DNA from 4 places in the Nocardia sp. NPDC001965 genome. Region 4 is predicted to be linked to each of the others. Evidence: riboswitches for the same ligand, from Rfam matches in the RefSeq annotation. Region 4 holds a riboswitch; each other region holds the start of a gene.

Region 1 (4,205 bases), on a different contig from region 4:
GCCGCCGGAGCAGCGATGCCGCGGCGACGGCCGCGTTGTCGATGATCCGGTTGACGATCATCTCCTCGGTTTCCGGGGTGACCGCCACCGGATCGGTGGCCACCTCCGCGATCCGCCACGCGAGATGCTCCTCGCGGGGGAAATGCTCCGCCGAACGGTGGGTGCGGACGAGGTGATTCTTCACGGGCCGATGCCTCCAGGGTCGCTGCGATTCGCTTCTTTCGGACGCTACATAGCCCGTGGGCCTGCGGAAATACGTCGCAAAAGGCGAATTTTGCGGAAGCGGACCTGCGAATTTGCAGAAACTGTGGAACGCCATGACAGGCGGCCCGGCTACCGCTACGCCGCGACCCGGCGGAGCCGGATCCGCCCGGATCCCAGCAGGATTCTCGGCGCACGGCCGGGGCGGCGCACACGGCACACGATCGTCCTACGGCGCGGTACCCCGTTCCGCGGGCCGGGCATCAGCGGAGGCGGGATGGTTCACCCGGAATCGCGCGCCGGTGCGTACGGAGTATTCGCCGGACGGTTCTCGTCGGCCGCAAGCGGGCGGCCGATCTGCGGGAACGCGCGCTGAGCGCATGCGGTGCGCTCACACACCCGGCAGCCGGCGCCGATCGGTACAGCGACGGCGGAGTCGTGGATCGGCAACCCGTGCGAGTAGACGAGCTTCTCCGCGAACGCGAGATCGCAGCCGAGACCGACGGCGAAATCCCGCGCGGGCGCCAGATACCCGGGATTGTGCTCGCCGGTGGTGCGGGCCAGCCACAGGTAGGTCCGGCCATCGGGCATCTCGGCGATCTGGGTGCGGATCCGGCCGGGGGTGGCGAAAGCGTCGTGGACCACCCACAGTGGGCAGCTACCGCCTACCCGGGAAAAATGGAATGCCGTCGCGGACTGGCGTTTCGAGATGTTGCCCGCACGGTCGGTACGGACGAAGAAGAACGGCACCCCGCGACTGCCCCGGCGCTGCAATGTCGACAGACGATGGCATACGGTCTCGAACCCGACCTCGAATTGCGCGGAGAGCAGGTCGATGTCGTAGCGCAACCGTTCCGCCGCGTCCAGGAATCGACCGTACGGCAGGATCAGGGCGCCCGCGAAGTAGTTCGCCAGTCCGATACGCAGCAGCCGCCGCGACTCGTCCGGCAGCACCGCGGTCTCGCCCAGCAGGTCCTCGATCACATCGGAACAGCCGAGGAAAGCCAGCTGGGTGGCGAGCTGGAACGCCCGCTGCCCGGCGGTGAGCCGCCGCGCGAGGGTGAGTGTGCGCGCCTGCGGGTCGTAGACCCGTTTGGGTCCGGGCCGGACCGGGTCCTCCGAGCGGATCCGCACCGCCACGTCGTAGTCGTCGCGCAGCAACCGGGCCAGCTGTAGATCCAGACCACCCAGGGTGAAACCGCCGGCTGCGAACAATTCCTCGGCCGCGATATCGAGGGCCGGAATATGGTTGCGCCGGTCGTAGAAATAGTCGCGTACGTCCTCGTAGGGCATGGCGGTCCGCGGGGCAGCGACCGGACCGCCGATTCCCGCCGTCAGTTGTTCGAGCCGGGCGTCCGCGCTGCGCAGCCGTCGATGCTGGCTGATCAGCAACCGTGCCGCCGTCGGTACCCGGGAGAGCAGATCGTCGAGTTCGCCGCTGGTCACCGCGGTGGCTTCCGGATCCTCGGCAAACACCTCGTGCAGGTCGGCCAGCAGCCGCGCATCGGTCTCCGCCGCGAAGAATCCGACCTCCAGATCGAAGGTAGAGGTCAGGCGCATCAGCACCGGCACCGTCAGCGGCCGCTGATCGTTCTCGAGCTGGTTGACGTAGCTCACCGACAACCCCAGCGCTCTGGCCAGTCCGGACTGGGAAAGGCTTCGCTGCTCACGCAGCGCCCGCAGCCGGCCACCGGCGTACATCTTCTCCACCGCCGAGATCCTTTCTCTACCGGCGTAACGCCCGATCCACGAGGCGACGGCCGCCGGGCACGGCGCGCCCGGCGCAACCGGCAGGTCATCGGACTCACGGGTATCGACCTCGATCGGCCGACCGGGCGAAAAGTACTCCCGGGCCGGTACCACGTCGTCGCTTCCCGGGCCGGGGCCCGGTGCCGCACGAAGACGATCGCTCCCGCTCACCGCTGCGGGACAGCCCCGGATTCCCACCGGGTTCCCTCTCACCTGCCGTCCGGCACACCCGGGCGGCAGGCTTCGACATCCCGGGCGCCGGAGCGGTACGGGATGAACCAGCTGCACCGGCCAGCATATGCCCGGCTCGGAACCCCTGGCCGTACCCGGTCGATTCCGCACACTCGGCAGGCTCGCCCCGGGCGGGCCGTAGGGTGGCGGCCATGACCGATCCGCGAACTCCGGCCCGCGGCCGCCGGCCCGGACTGCGGGGCCCGGCGGTGGGCGTGGCCGCCGCCGCGGGCCTGGCCGCGGCGATGGGGGTCGGCCGCTTCGTGTTCACTCCGCTGCTCCCGATCATGACCGGTTCGGCCGGGATCACGACCGGCGACGGTGCGGTGATCGCGACCGGCAACTACGCCGGCTACCTGGCCGGAGCGCTGTTGCTGTCCCGTCGGCCGCAGTGGAGCGGGCGCTCGATGTTCGTCGTCTGGTCGGTGCTGCTGGTCGCCAGTGAAGCCGCGATGGCCACAACTGCCCAGGTCGGCGTCCAGACAGCGCTGCGATTCGTCGCCGGCGCGGCCAGCGCGGCGATCTTCATCGCCTGTGCCGCCACTGTCGCGCACCACCGCGGCGAGGGCGCTTCGTCCGGCGTCGCGTTCGCCGGCGTCGGCGCGGGAATCGCGGTCACCGGTATCTACACGGTGCTCGCCGCACCCCATCTGTCCTGGCAGGGCCTCTGGCTGGGTTCGGCAGTGCTCACCGCGTTGCTGCTGATACCTGCCCTGCTGCTCGATATCCGTGCCGAACCCGGCACCACCGACACCGACCCGACCGCCGGACCGGACGCGGCAGCACGGCGCGCGTGGCAATTGCTGCTCGGGTCGTACTTCGCCGAAGGCGTCGGCTACATCATCGTGGGAACTTTTCTGGTGGCGGCCGTCGCCGGCAGCGGCAGTTCCACCGCCGGGGCGCTGGTCTGGACGCTCGTCGGGGTCTGCGCGATGCCGGCGACCGTGGCCTGGCACCGGGTCGCGCGCAGATTCGGCACCGGACCGAGCCTCGTCGCGACCCTCGGGTTGCAGGCCACCGGCACCGCGGTCGCCGCGGCCTCGGGCAGTATCGCCGCCGCGGTGGTCGCCGCGGCGACCTTCGGCGCCACCTTCCTGGCCGTGGTGGTCCTGACTCTCGATTTCGCGCGCCGACTGCACGTGACGCGCGCCGCGGCGAAACTGACGGCCGGGTACGCGGTCGGCCAGGTGGCGGGTCCGCTGATCGTCATCCCGGTCATCGGCACCGACTTCGGCACCGCCTTCACGATCGCCGCACTGATCATCGCGTTCTCGGCGGCACTGGCGGCCGCGGCCGCCCGCACAGAACGCCGCCGAGGGACCGGACCGCCGTCCCCGGGAACAGCATCTTTTCCGCGCCCGGCCCGGGTTCGAAGCGAATCCGCCACCGCGGGCGACGCCCGGACCGCTACCGCGGACCCGTCTCCATTGCACCGGCGCAGCAACGCTCGGTAGCGTGGCTCCGGTAGGTCTCACGAATACCGGAGCCGACCCGGGGGGATACCAGTGACCGGAACACCGCGGCACTCGTTCATCGAGGAATTGACCTGGGACAGGCGGGCCGACGCCGCCTATCTCTCCATGGCGACGGACCTGCCCGGTCCACGCCGTGCGGTATCGACGCTGCCGGTCCAGAACAAGGACGGCGAAACGGTGGCCGCACTGGATTTCGCTTCGGACGGCACCCTGTTGGGGGTCGAATTGCTGGATGCCGCCGCACAGTTGACAGCGGCGATGAAATCGGCTGCGCTCGATATCACAGACGGCCACCCGATGTCCTGACGCGCGAGCCGCCCGGAGGCGGAGCATCCGCCGGGCGATCCGGCACACCGCCGCCGGTCCGGAGCACGGTCGGATCGGCCCGCGAGTGGGTGGACTCCGCACCGACATCGATCGGCCCGTCCCCCGGTCCATTACGCTACCGAGTTGTGTCGGCAGGGCGAACTTCGGTCCACGGATTGCCACCCGCGGCTGCCAGTGATTTCGTGGGCCGCGACCGGGAACTACAGCGAATCGGAATGGCAT
Region 2 (4,205 bases), on a different contig from region 4:
AGCGACTGGGCGTAGGTGATCCAGTCCACCGTCATGGCGGCCGGGCGGGAGACGTCACCGAACAGGATCGGTGGGCGTACACAGCGGGTGCCGTAGGACTGCACCCAGCCCAGGTCGGTCGCCGCGAATCCGTCGAGCTGCTCGGCGAAGTACTGCACCATATCGTTGCGTTCCGGCTCACCGTGCACCAGCACATCGAGCTCCAGTTCCTCCTGCAGCGCGATGACCTCGCCGATCTCGCCCCGCATCCGCCGCACGTACTCGGTCCGATCGATCTCGCCGGACCGCAGTGCCGCGCGGGCCAGCCGGATCGCCGAGGTCTGCGGGTAGGAACCGATGGTGGTGGTGGGCAGGGCGGGCAGTCGCAACCGATCCTGCTGCAGGGCCCGACGCTGTTCGGCGGGTGCCCGCCGGACGGCTTCCGGACCCAGTGCCGCCAGCCGGGCGCGCACCTGCGCGTCGGCGAGCCGCGGGTCGGCCCGGCGGCCCGCCGCGGCGGCACGGGCCGCCGCCAGCTCCGCCGCGACGACCTCGGTCCCGGAATTCAGCCCGGTGGCCAGCACCCGCACTTCGGCGATCTTCTCGGCGCCGAAGGCGAGCCAGGAACGCAACGCGTCGTCGAGCCGGGTCTCCACTGCCAGCGAGTACGGGGCGTGCAGTAGTGAGCACGAGGTGGATACCGCCAGGGACCGCACACTGCCCAGCAGAGTGGCCGACGTCGACAGCGCCTCGTCCAGGTCGGTCCGCCAGACATTGCGGCCGTCGACCACACCCGCGACGAGCAGTTTGTGTGCCAGGGCGGGAATCGCCGCGACGGCGGCGATATCGGTACCCGCCACCAGATCGACCGCGATACCTTCGATATCGGTCTCCGCCAGCGCATCCAGCGCCGGTCCCGGGTGGCCGAAATAGGTGGCGACCAGCACGGCCGGGCGGTTCCGCGGCCCGGTCAACTCCGTGTAGACGCGGCGGACAGCCGCCAGCTCGGCCTCGGTGAGGTCGGTGACCAGTGCGGGTTCGTCGAGCTGCACCCAGCTCACCCCCGCTTCGGCCAGCAGGCCGAGCAGTTCCCGGTACAGCGGGATCAGTTCGCCGATACGGTCCAGCGCGCTGCCGCCGGTGGATTTGGCGAGCTTCAGGAAGGTGACCGGTCCGATCACCACCGGCCGGGCCGCGACACCGAGTTCGATCGCCTCCGCCACCTGTGCCAGCAGCGCGCCGGGGTGCAGAGTGAAGGTCGTTCCCGGATCGAGCTCGGGGACCAGGTAGTGGTAGTTCGTATCGAACCACTTGGTCATTTCCAGCGGTTCCACCGACTCGTTGCCGCGCGCGGCCGCGAAATAGCGGTCGAGCGGATCCTCGATCCCGGTCACCCGGGCCGGTAGGGCGCCCAGCAGCACGGCCGTATCGAGCATCTGGTCGTAGTAGGAGAAGGTGCCGACGGGGATCGAATCCAGGCCGGCGGCGGCCAGCTCGGCGTACTGGTCGCGGCGCAGAGCGCGCCCGGCCTCGTGCAGCGCCGCCGCGTCGATACGCCCGGCCCAATAGGACTCGGTCGCGCGTTTGAGTTCCCGGCGCGGGCCCACCCGGGGAAGTCCGAGAACCGTTGCGGTGAAAGGGTTTTGCGAGATAACAGTCACGGTATCGCTCCAGTGCTGAAGTGCGACGACCATCGCCGTTCCCGGACGCACGGCACCGATGAGACCCCGGACGACCGGCCGCGCGGGCGGGTCGGATGTCAGCACTGGTGGCGGCGCCTGATCCACGAGGCGGTGGCCACCGGATACGGCGTACCCGGTACAACCGGCAGGTCTTCGGACTCGCGGGCACCGGCCGATACGGCCGACCTACTGGCCGTCGCTTCCCGGGCGGTACACCCAGTGCTCATGACGGCGGTCGTTCCTGCTCACCGCTGCGGGACAGTTCCGGATTCCCACCGGATTCCCTCTCACCCGCGTGTTGCGGGCTTCGGCGCCGGGGCGGACGTTCGGGGCTCCTCGTCGTCCGGCCGGCGGACCAGCTGCGTGGACCACAATAACGTGGGCGCGCCGAACTGCCCAGGGCGGTAGGGCCGGTGCCCGACCGGGGCGGGCTTCGCATTCCTTCGCAAAATCGGCCGCGTCCGGCGGGAAGCCGGGAAATCGCAGCACCGGAGGATACGCACAGGCCGGGGTTGTGGGTCGTGAGATATGACGGTGCGGTGAACAAGACTTCGCAGCGTTGCCATACGCAGCTGTGAAGATCCTGCCAAGTGGACTTCGCTGTCGATCCTGGCTGTGGCGCCGGGTACGTTGGTCCAATGTTCTCGAAAGTCTTGGTTGCCAACCGCGGCGAAATCGCCATCCGAGCCTTCCGCGCGGCGTACGAGCTCGGTGTCGGGACGGTTGCCGTCTTCCCGCACGAAGACCGCAATTCGGTCCACCGCCTGAAGGCCGACGAGGCATACGAGATCGGTGAGGAAGGCCATCCGGTCCGGGCCTACCTCTCGGTCGAGGCGATCATCGAGGCCGCCGCGACAGCGGGCGCCGATGCGATCTACCCGGGGTACGGGTTCCTCTCGGAGAATCCGGATCTGGCCGCCGCGTGCGCCCGGGCGGGAATCACCTTCATCGGTCCCTCCGCCGAGGTCCTCGAACTGGCCGGTAACAAGGCGCGTGCGATCGCCGCGGCAAAGGCGGCCGGACTGCCGGTGCTGGATTCGAGCGCTCCTTCGGCCGATGTGACGGAGCTGCTGGCGGCCGCGGAGACCATGGAGTTCCCGGTATTCGTGAAGGCTGTCGCCGGCGGCGGTGGGCGTGGGATGCGGCGGGTCGCCGAGCGGTCGGGGCTGCGGGAGGCGATCGAGGCCGCTTCGCGCGAGGCCGAATCGGCGTTCGGCGATCCGACGGTGTTCCTGGAGCAGGCCGTGGTGAATCCCCGGCATATCGAGGTGCAGATCCTGGCCGATACACAGGGCAATGTGATGCACCTGTTCGAGCGGGACTGTTCGCTGCAGCGGCGGCATCAGAAGGTGATCGAGCTGGCGCCGGCGCCGAATCTGGACCCGGAACTGCGGGACCGGATCTGCGCGGACGCAGTGGCCTTCGCACGGCAGATCGGGTACAGCTGCGCGGGCACGGTGGAATTCCTGCTCGACGAGCGCGGGAACCACGTGTTCATCGAGATGAACCCGCGAATCCAGGTGGAACATACGGTGACCGAGGAGATCACCGATGTGGATCTGGTGCAGTCGCAGCTGCGGATCGCGGCCGGGGAGAGCCTGGCCGATCTGGGATTGAGCCAGGACACGGTGACCATTCGGGGCGCGGCGTTGCAATGCCGGATCACCACCGAGGACCCGGCCAACGGTTTCCGTCCCGATACCGGTCGCATCACCGCGTACCGCACTCCGGGCGGCGCCGGGATCCGGCTCGACGGTGGCGCCAACCTCGGCGCCGAGATCGGCGCCTACTTCGATTCCATGCTGGTGAAACTCACCTGCCGGGGCCGTGATTTCCCGGCCGCGGTGGCACGGGCGCGGCGCGCGCTGATGGAGTTCCGTATCCGCGGGGTCACCACCAATATCCCGTTCCTGCTCGCCGTGCTCGACGACGAGGATTTCACCGCGGGCCGGATCACCACCTCGTTCATCGACGAACGCCCGGAACTGCTGGCCACCCGCGAGCCCGCCGACCGCGGCACCAAGATCCTGAACTACCTGGCCGATGTCACGGTCAACAAACCGCACGGCGCCCGGCCCACTGCGGTGTACCCGCACGACAAACTGCCCGCGATCGACCTGTCGGTGCCGCCGCCGGACGGTTCGCGGCAGAAACTGCTGACGCTGGGCCCCGAGGGTTTTGCCCGAGCGCTGCGGGAACAGAAGGCGGTCGGGGTCACCGATACCACCTTCCGCGATGCCCATCAGTCGCTGCTGGCGACCCGGGTACGCACCAACGGCCTGCTCGATGTGGCCGGGCACGTGGCGCGGCTGACCCCGGAACTGTTGTCGATCGAGGCGTGGGGCGGGGCTACCTACGATGTGGCGCTGCGATTCCTGTACGAGGATCCGTGGGAGCGGCTGGCGGCGTTGCGCGAGGCGGTCCCGAACATCTGCCTGCAGATGCTGCTGCGCGGCCGTAACACCGTCGGCTACACCCCCTACCCGGAGCGGGTCACCCGGGCCTTCGTGGCCGAGGCCACCGATACCGGCATCGATATCTTCC
Region 3 (4,205 bases), on a different contig from region 4:
CACCGGCCGGGGGCGGCGCGTGATCGCGGCATCTGCGACGGCACCTGGCCAGACGCGGGTATGGTCCAGTGATGGTCGACCAGCAAGTGCGTGTACCGGACCTGTCCGCACGGCCGTACGAACTCATGGTGGAGCGGGTGATGACCGCTTCACCCGATCTCCTGTATCTGGCGTGGACCCAGGGGTTCGATATCTGGTTCGCGGAGCCGTCCTCGGTCCGGATGCGGCCCGAGGCGAACGAGCCGTTCTATTTCGAGACCCTGCACGAGGGGACCGTCCGGCCGCATTACGGCCGCTTCGTCCGATTGGAACCGGGACGACTGGTCGAAATGACCTGGGTGACCGGTGCCGAGGGTACCGAGGGCGCGGAAACCGTTGTCCGGGTGGAGTTCGTCAAACAGCCGCGCGGCATCCGGTTGCGTTTGCGGCACAGCGGTTTCGCCGGCGAAGCCGCCCGCGACCGGCACCGGGAGGTCTGGACCACGGCTCTGGCCCGTCTGGACGAACGAACCGCTGCGACGGGCTGACGGTACGAGTAGGTTCGGACAGGCTCACAACGAATCGTCTTCGAAAGGATCGTGATGCCCACACGTACCGCGCGCACCGCATGGACCGGTGGTCTGCAGGACGGCTCCGGCCAGGTCGAGCTGGTCAGCTCGGGGGTCGGCAAGTACGAGGTGTCCTTCCCCAAGCGGTCGGCCGATGACGCCGACGGCACGACCAGCCCCGAAGAGCTGATCGCGGGGGCGCATTCGTCCTGCTACGCGATGGCGCTGTCGAACGAGATCGCGCAGGCCGGCGGTACCCCGCAGAGCCTCGACGTCTCGGCCGCGGTAACCCTGGGCCCCGACCCGGCCGGCGGTTTCCGGATCAACCGGATCGCGCTGACCGTGCGCGGCCGGGTGTCCGGACTCGACAACGCCGGTTTCGTGGCGGCGGCGGCCGCGGCCAAAGCCGGTTGCCCGATCAGCAAGGCGCTGGCCGGAGTGGACGACATCACGCTCGACGCCGCTCTGGAATCCTGATCGCTGTCCCGGGCCCTGGATCGGGGCCCGGGATCACAGTGCTGCGCGAGATCCGGTGCCGGGTACGGCTCGGAACCAGGCGCGAGCGGCCGGTGTGTACATGGCCGGGATCGCGACGAACACCGCGCCGAGATGTCCGATCCGGGTGATCGCCACGAGTACGGTCGTCGCACCGAGATCGGCGAACAGCTGCGTGCCCGAGGCAGCGAACATCCGGATGGGCTCCACCACCAGTGAGGCTGTCCCGATCACCCCGATCCCGGCGGTGAGCAGGGCCCGAGCCCAGCGGTCGCCCCGCGACATCCGCCGGGCCGTCCCGAGCACTACGAGATATACCACTGCTCTGACCAGCCAGCCGCCCGCGAGCGAGCCGATATCGGCGACCTCGCCGTTCAACAGGTTCACGCTGCGTACGACGGTTTCGGCGATGCCCCAGCCCACGGCCGCCACCATTGCGGCAAAGGCAGTGGTGACGGCCGTCGGGCGGGCGAACCCGCTGTCCCGGTGGACGAATGCGGTGTCGTTCATGCACCGACTCTGCGCGGGCACGGCCGCGGCCGGGATCACCCGGCCGTAGCAGCGACCTCCGGTACCGAGGTACTGCGGCGAGCACTCCATTCGGTGAGCGCGGCGAATACGAGCCCGATACCCACCCACAATGTGGTGGATACGGCCAGCGAGGCGGCCCGGAACTCCCACAGCAGCGTTGCCGGGAAATCGGCGCCCACCTCGTTCACTCCGGGAAGCAGGACATAACCGAGAGTGGTGACGAGGACGAAACCGGCTACCGCGGCCACCGCCCGGAAGGACTCCGGCTGCGAACGCAGTACTTTCCAGATATAGGCAGCGGCCGTGACGGCCGCGAGGCCGAGCGCCACCGCGGCCACCCAGAGCAGGGTGCGGTCGTTGATGGTCTCCGGGTCGCCCACCGCCGGCGGGTTCGCCGGATATTTGAAGAACGGCACCGCGACCACCGCGACCCAGCCCGCCAGACCGACCCCCAGCGCCAGTCGCTGGCCGGGCAGTGAGCTGAACCTCCGGAGGTAATGCGCCGCGGTCGCGACGATCGCGCCGAACGCCGTACCCGCCAGGGCATCGGCCAGGAACTGGCCGAACTTCTGCCACGGCCTGCTCACCACGGCATCGTCACCGTGTGTGTGTTCGGTGCTCTCCTCATGCGCGTGACCTGCGCCGGGATCGTGAGAATGCGCTTCGGCGGGAGCCGCGGCCTCCTCGATGGCGATGGCAGCATCGACCTTGGGTTCACCGACGAAACTGCCGACGACACCCGCGAGGAGACCGGCGATCAGACCGGCGAGCAGACCACGGAGCAGTAGAGCACCGAAGGATCCGCTCAATGGCATGGAACACCCAGCAGATGGCGTCCGTCGTGCATCAGTTCGTGCATGAACATTCCACTGCGCGAAATGGCACCCTGATCGAACCCGACCAGATACAGCGTCAGCAATGCCAGCAGCACCACTCCGACAGTGACGAGCACTGTCGCCACAGTATCGGCGGCCCTGCTCGGGACGTGGGTCATGGCCATGGTCGATCCTCCTCATCCGGATGCTCGCGTCCGGTTCGCGAGTTCTGCGCAGGTGCCGGTGTCTGACTCTGTCCACCCCGGCCGGGACGGACATCACAGTGGCGCGACCGCTCCGGGTTTTCACCGGATTACCGCATCACCTCCGCTTTCACCTCGAACTTTGACACCAGGTGCGACCCGTCGTCAATATGCTCGCGAATAAGCACTGGCCACGCCACTGGTACTCGGTGACGTGGCCAGATGGTCCGGCAGGATTCAGGAGGCGGGCTTACCCGCTACATCGAGCACGACCTCGAACTCCAGCAGGGAGGCGCCGGTGGCGACGGGTTTGTTCTGCTGCCCGGCGTGGGCCTCCTTGGCCGGGCCGTCACGCCACGCCGTGAAGGACTCCTCGGAATCCCACTGGGTGACGACGAAATAGCGGTTCTCGCCGGCGGTGGGCCGCAACAACTGGAAGCCGAGGAACCCGGGGGAGTTCTCGACCGCGTGCGCACGATGGGCGAACCGCTTCTCCAGTTCGGGACCGGCGCCCTCGGGGATCTCGATCGCATTGATCTTCACAACAGCCATACCTCGAGCTTAGGACTGTGTTGATGGCGCCGCCTCCGGCGGCGCGGGGTCGGAGCCCTCGTGACCCCGGTTCTTCACTCCGCCGCTCAGTCGCTGCGCTCCATCGCTCTGTCGCTCCAGAACCGGGGCGGGCCCCGACCACCGAGGTCGACCGATCGGGTGGATGACGGTTTGCGCGGAAAGCCTGGTGAGCAGTCGGTAGGTGCTGAAGGGGCGAGTCCGGGCTTCGCGGATGTCGGGCATCACAGACCTGCGAGTCGATGGCGGCAGGCGGGGCCGGTTGCTGTGCTCCGTCGCTTCGGAACCGGGCCTGGCCGGCCGCCGGGGCGAGGGGACCTGGCAAGTCGCGGTGGGTTCCTGCGTGTATCGATGGCTCGGCACGCGTGCTCGAGGCCGACGAAGACCCGGCCTGTGCAGCGATATGAATAAACTCGGCCCGGTGTTGCACGACGAAGGTGGGACCGGGGCTCCGATACTGCTGCTGCACGGGTTGATGGGCAGTGCCCGCACCTGGCAGGACCAGGTTCCTTGGCTGCGCGAGCACGGCCGGGTGTTCACCTTCGATGCGGCGGGCCACGGGCGGCCGGCGCCGGCCGAACTCAGCACCGACGCGTTCGTCGCCGATCTCGCCGAAGCCACCGCGGGGATTTCCGAGCCGATGATCGTGGTGGGCCATTCGATGGGCGGCCTGCACGGATGGGTTTTCGCGGCCACGTATCCGAGCCGGGTGCGGGCGCTGGTGGTCGAGGATATGGCCGCCGATTTCACCGGGCGGACGGCCGCGCACTGGGCTGCCATGGTCGAGGCCTGGCCGCAGCCCTTTCCCGACGAAGCGGCGCTGGTCGCGCATTTCGGGCCGGTCGCGGGCCGCTATTTCCTGAATTCGTTCGAGCACGGTGCGGACGGTTACCGGTTGCACGGGGAAGTCGCTACGTTCCGGGACATCTCGGAGGAATGGGGCACCCGTTCGTTCTGGCCGGAATGGGAACAGCTGACCGTGCCGACCCTGCTGCTCGAGGGCGAGTACACGATCACCCCGGCGGGGCAGATGCGCCGGATGG
Region 4 (4,205 bases):
GGCCGCGGCTGCCGACGGTGGCGATCACGTCACCGGCGCGCACGGGCTGGCCGACCGATACCAGGATGTCCTGCATATGGCCGTACACGCCGACGCTGCCGTCGTCCTGCTGGACGCGGACCCACAGCCCGAACCCGGTGGCGGGACCGGCCTCGATCACGACGCCGTCGGTGACCGTCCGGATGGGGGTGCCCATATTGGCGGCGAAGTCGATGCCGTTGTGGTTGGTGCCCCAGCGTGACCCGAAGCCCGAGGACACGACGCCGTCGGCTGGGTATACGGTGGTCGGTCGCGGCGGCTCGAAGAACGGGAACGAGACCGGGGCGGGCTGGGCGGCCTGATGGGGATCCCAGGCGGCGGGGTCGTGTGAGACGGCGGGCCGCTCGGCGGGGGCGCGGTCGGCCGGGTCGGCCGCGGCCTCCGAAGTGGCGGCCACCGGAGTGATCTGTTCGTTACCGGAATCGGCTCCCGCGGCGAAGAGGGCGAAACCGGCGCAAAGGGCTGTCGAGGTGGCGACGACCTGCGTCGTGAGGTGGCGACGGCCGATCGGCGGCACCGTGAGCTTACGGAAAGGTAACGGAAGGGTCACGGGCATGGTTACAAGCTAGGGGAGCGACACGCCGATTCAGCAATCGTGTGGCAACAGTCACGAGATCATATAAGCCCAGGTCGAGTATTACCGAACGATAACGAAACCGGAGATATCGGCCGACGAGCTGCACAAATGAGACATTGATCTAGATTTGACCGGAGTGTGCCAGAAGGGCCACACTATTTCAGTGGTCGCTAACAGAGTTGCGCCGCTGACGGCGCTGGCGGACCCCACCAGGCGCGCGATATTCGAAGCGTTGCCGGCCGGACCGCGCTCGGTCGGCCAGCTCGCGGCGCAGATCGGAATCAGTAGTTCGGCGGTATCCCAGCATCTGCGTGTCCTGCGGGATGCCCGGCTGGTGATGATGCGGCCGGCCGGTAATCGCCACCTGTACTCACTGGACCCGCGCGGACTCGGCGACGCCCGCGACTACCTCGAACAGTTCTGGCAGAGCGCACTGGCCGCCTACGCCGCCGCGCTCAGCGAGGCGAGCGAGCGGGGCTGACGGCCTCGTGGCGCTCTACCGTCGCCTCAGCCGACCCTGCGGTACGCCGCCCCGGTCACGCTCGCTTCGCCGCGGCGTTTGTTCAGCTGCCGGTCCAGCGCCGCGATCACCTCGGCCGAACCGATCTGTAGCAGGCCGGGGTCCGGGGTGGCGGCGAAACGGTCGCCGGTGCGGCCCGCCCACAGCACCTCGTGCCGATTCAGCAGATGGCGCGGCGGTCCGCCCTGCTCGGGCGGGGTGGGGCCGAACAACTGCACCGTGCGGGTACCGAAGGCGGTGGCCAGATGCGCCACCCCGGTATCGCCGCACAGGACGACGGAGGCCTCGGCCACGGTCGCCGACAGTTCGATGAGGTTCTGGGTTCCGGCCAGTACCCGATGCCCGGACAGGCCGGCGCGCGCCGCGATCCCCAGGGAGTCTTCCCGGTCGGACTCGTCGCCGGTCAGCACCACCTCGTGCCCGAGGACCAGCAGATGCCGGATCACCGCCGCGAACCGGTCGGCGGGCCAGCGACGGGCCGGTGCGCCCGCGCCGATATGGACGACCACGCTGTCGCGGTGACTGGTGGTGGCCACCGGCGGTAGCAGCCCCAGATTGCGGCGGTCCGCGCCGATCCCGTCGAATTCGAGCAGGTGACACCAGCGGTCGATGGGGTGATGGTCGGGCTGCCACTCCGGTGCCGGGATCTCCGGGAACCCGGGATCCCGGTAGGTGAGGATCCGCTCGGCGCCGGTTTTGCCGAGCTGCGCGATAGGGGTGGCGCCCGGGCGGTGCAGGTTCACCGCCAGTTTCGGCGGTGGACCGTCCCAGCGCAGGCCCTGCGGATCGGCGACGGGGACCATCTCGTCCACGCAGGCGATCACATCGACGATGGGACGCAGATGATGGGGCGCGGCCAGTACCAGATGATCGCTGCGCCGGGCCCGGCGCAGCGCACGCAATGCCGGGACCGCAGTCAGCAGATCACCGAGACCACGTGCCTGAAGCACGAGAACTACCGACACCCGACTCTCCTAGCCACCTGTTGCCCGTTGCGCCGCCCCCTCCCGCACCGTCCTGGTGGGGAACGGACCACGACGAGAGCATTTCCTTGGATGACTACCCGTGACACCCGGGTGCAAACGTTGACCGGTCGCGGCCTGGATCACATGCTGGGCGTTCGCCCTGCGCGCCGCTACCGCCCGCCACCTGCCGAGACAGGTTTCGCGTGCGATGAGCCCGTGGTCACCCGAGGGACGCTCGCGTAATGTGTCCGATGTCCGAGGGGAAGTCCGGTGTGAATCCGGCGCTGTCCCGCAACTGTGTGGCTCGTGCAGAGCCGCAGCCAGATACCCGCGGATGAACCAGGAACGGTCGTGATCACGTGGGTATTGATCGATGCGCCGAACGAGCCGCTCGATTCGCGGCCCGTTTCGCATGTCTTCGTCGCGTGACACTGCCGGACGCGACAGGAGTCGGATATGCGTTGTGCACCCTCGAAACCGAGCCGCCGGTCGATTCTGATCGGGGGTGTGCTGGCCGCCGGAGCGCTGGCCGCCGGATGCGGCCGCGGATCCACCTCCGATACCGGCACTTTCACCGCCGCTTTCCAGGGCTCCGGCGCCGGAGAGGGCATCGATCCCGGGGTGAACACACTGTTCATCGACGAGGCGCGGATGAAGGCGGTCTACGACGGCCTGTTCGAAGTGGACGGTTCGATGACCCCGATCCCGCGCTTGGCGGAGTCGGCCGAACCCAGCGCCGACGGCACTCGGTGGCGGATCGCCCTCCGGGACGCGGCCTGGCACGACGGGAAGAAGTTCACCGCACGCGATGTGCTGTACACCTTCGCGCGGGTCCTGGGTCCCGCTCGGCAGCGCCCGTTCATCGCGGCCACCTCGCTCGACCAGGTGGATCTGTCGGCCAGCCGCGCGGTCGACGACCGGACCGTCGAAATCGTGTTGAAGCGACCCTCTTTCGAGTTTCTCATCGCACTGTCGGGGTACGGCACCAAGATCGTCCAGGACGGGGCCGCCGATTTCACCCGCCCGGTCGGCACCGGGCCATTCGTCTTCGACTCCTTCGAAGCCGGCCGGCAGTTCACCGCGCACCGGAACGAGAACTACTGGGACGGTGCACCGGGTATCCAGGAGTTGCGCATCCTCAGCGCGGAGGCGGACGCTCGGGTGAACGCGGTGCGCGGCGGCGAGATCGACTACGCCGACAACCTCACTCCGTCGGCCGCACGGACACTGGCGGGTGGTTCCGGTGTCACGCTGGTGTCCACCCCGGGGAGCGGAATCTACTTCTTCGCCATGAAGACCGATCGCCCGCCGTTCGACAACCCGGATGTACGCCGTGCCGTCATGCGGATGGTCGACCGGACCGAACTGGTGAAGGTGGCGCTCGAAGGTCAGGGGGAGCCCTCCAACGATGTCTTCGGTAAGGGCTACCAGTACTACGCCGACCTGCCGCAGCACGAATACGATCCCGACGAGGTGGGCAGGTTGCTGCGCCGGGCGGGCGTCCGGGATCTGACCTTCGATCTGTTCACCGCCCCGGTCGCCTACGGGTTCGTCGAGGCGGCCCGGTTGTTCGCCGACCAGGCCGCCGCCTGCGGGGTGAAGGTGAACGTGGTGCTGGGCTCGAAGGACAGCTACTACACCGACGCGCTGCGGACCGGGCAGCTCACGATGGGACAGTCCGGCCCGTTGCCGATCCCCAACCACTTCGCCTCACGGCTGCTGACCGGCTCGCCGCAGAACCGCACCAAATGGTCCGATCAGCGGTTCGATTCGCTCTACGCCACCGCGCAGGCCACCCCGGATCCGCAGCGCCGCGCGGCACTCTATCGGGATATGCACGAAATACTGCAGGACAGAGGAGGTTTCGTGTTCTTCGGGACCACGCACTGGAACAGTGCAGCCCGCGACAGGTTCCGGCAACTCCCGGCCGCCGTACCCAATTCGCACGACTGGGCCCGGTTCGACGCGGTCGCGCCGCGATGACCACGATGCGGCTCGACCGGGAGCGGGCACGCTACTGGGTGGCGCGCTGGGATCGCCAGCAAGAGCACTACATGCCCGACCGCGAAGCCCGTTTCGAGGTGATCGGCGAGGTACTGACCGA

What was found. Region 4 has a riboswitch for cobalamin ahead of ACWCPQ_RS06990 (ABC transporter substrate-binding protein). Riboswitches for the same ligand answer to the same signal wherever they lie in the genome.
Region 1: linked by a shared signal. The riboswitch ahead of ACWCPQ_RS03815 (short-chain fatty acyl-CoA regulator family protein) and the one ahead of ACWCPQ_RS06990 (ABC transporter substrate-binding protein) in region 4 are both predicted to bind cobalamin.
Region 2: linked by a shared signal. The riboswitch ahead of metE (5-methyltetrahydropteroyltriglutamate--homocysteine S-methyltransferase) and the one ahead of ACWCPQ_RS06990 (ABC transporter substrate-binding protein) in region 4 are both predicted to bind cobalamin.
Region 3: linked by a shared signal. The riboswitch ahead of ACWCPQ_RS30290 (CbtB domain-containing protein) and the one ahead of ACWCPQ_RS06990 (ABC transporter substrate-binding protein) in region 4 are both predicted to bind cobalamin.

Annotation. Positions count from the first base shown of each region.
Region 1 covers NZ_JBSFDZ010000001.1:833,397-837,601, forward strand. The annotation lists gene prpD (2-methylcitrate dehydratase PrpD) at 1-184, opposite strand, end outside; gene ACWCPQ_RS03815 (short-chain fatty acyl-CoA regulator family protein) at 484-1,902, opposite strand; cobalamin riboswitch at 1,991-2,180, opposite strand; gene ACWCPQ_RS03820 (YbfB/YjiJ family MFS transporter) at 2,334-3,635, shown strand; gene ACWCPQ_RS03825 (DUF2283 domain-containing protein) at 3,687-3,962, shown strand; gene ACWCPQ_RS03830 (helix-turn-helix transcriptional regulator) at 4,109-4,205, shown strand, end outside.
Region 2 covers NZ_JBSFDZ010000012.1:93,732-97,936, reverse strand. The annotation lists gene metE (5-methyltetrahydropteroyltriglutamate--homocysteine S-methyltransferase) at 1-1,673, opposite strand, end outside; cobalamin riboswitch at 1,807-1,967, opposite strand; gene ACWCPQ_RS18895 (pyruvate carboxylase) at 2,300-4,205, shown strand, end outside.
Region 3 covers NZ_JBSFDZ010000039.1:4,135-8,339, reverse strand. The annotation lists gene ACWCPQ_RS30310 (SRPBCC family protein) at 72-527, shown strand; gene ACWCPQ_RS30305 (OsmC family peroxiredoxin) at 582-1,025, shown strand; gene ACWCPQ_RS30300 (hypothetical protein) at 1,059-1,553, opposite strand; gene ACWCPQ_RS30295 (CbtA family protein) at 1,589-2,389, opposite strand; gene ACWCPQ_RS30290 (CbtB domain-containing protein) at 2,380-2,568, opposite strand; cobalamin riboswitch at 2,611-2,758, opposite strand; gene mhuD (mycobilin-forming heme oxygenase MhuD) at 2,830-3,144, opposite strand; gene ACWCPQ_RS30280 (alpha/beta fold hydrolase) at 3,584-4,205, shown strand, end outside.
Region 4 covers NZ_JBSFDZ010000003.1:104,794-108,998, forward strand. The annotation lists gene ACWCPQ_RS06975 (M23 family metallopeptidase) at 1-595, opposite strand, end outside; gene ACWCPQ_RS06980 (ArsR/SmtB family transcription factor) at 780-1,097, shown strand; gene ACWCPQ_RS06985 (glycosyltransferase family 9 protein) at 1,124-2,101, opposite strand; cobalamin riboswitch at 2,309-2,451, shown strand; gene ACWCPQ_RS06990 (ABC transporter substrate-binding protein) at 2,558-4,084, shown strand; gene ACWCPQ_RS06995 (class I SAM-dependent methyltransferase) at 4,081-4,205, shown strand, end outside.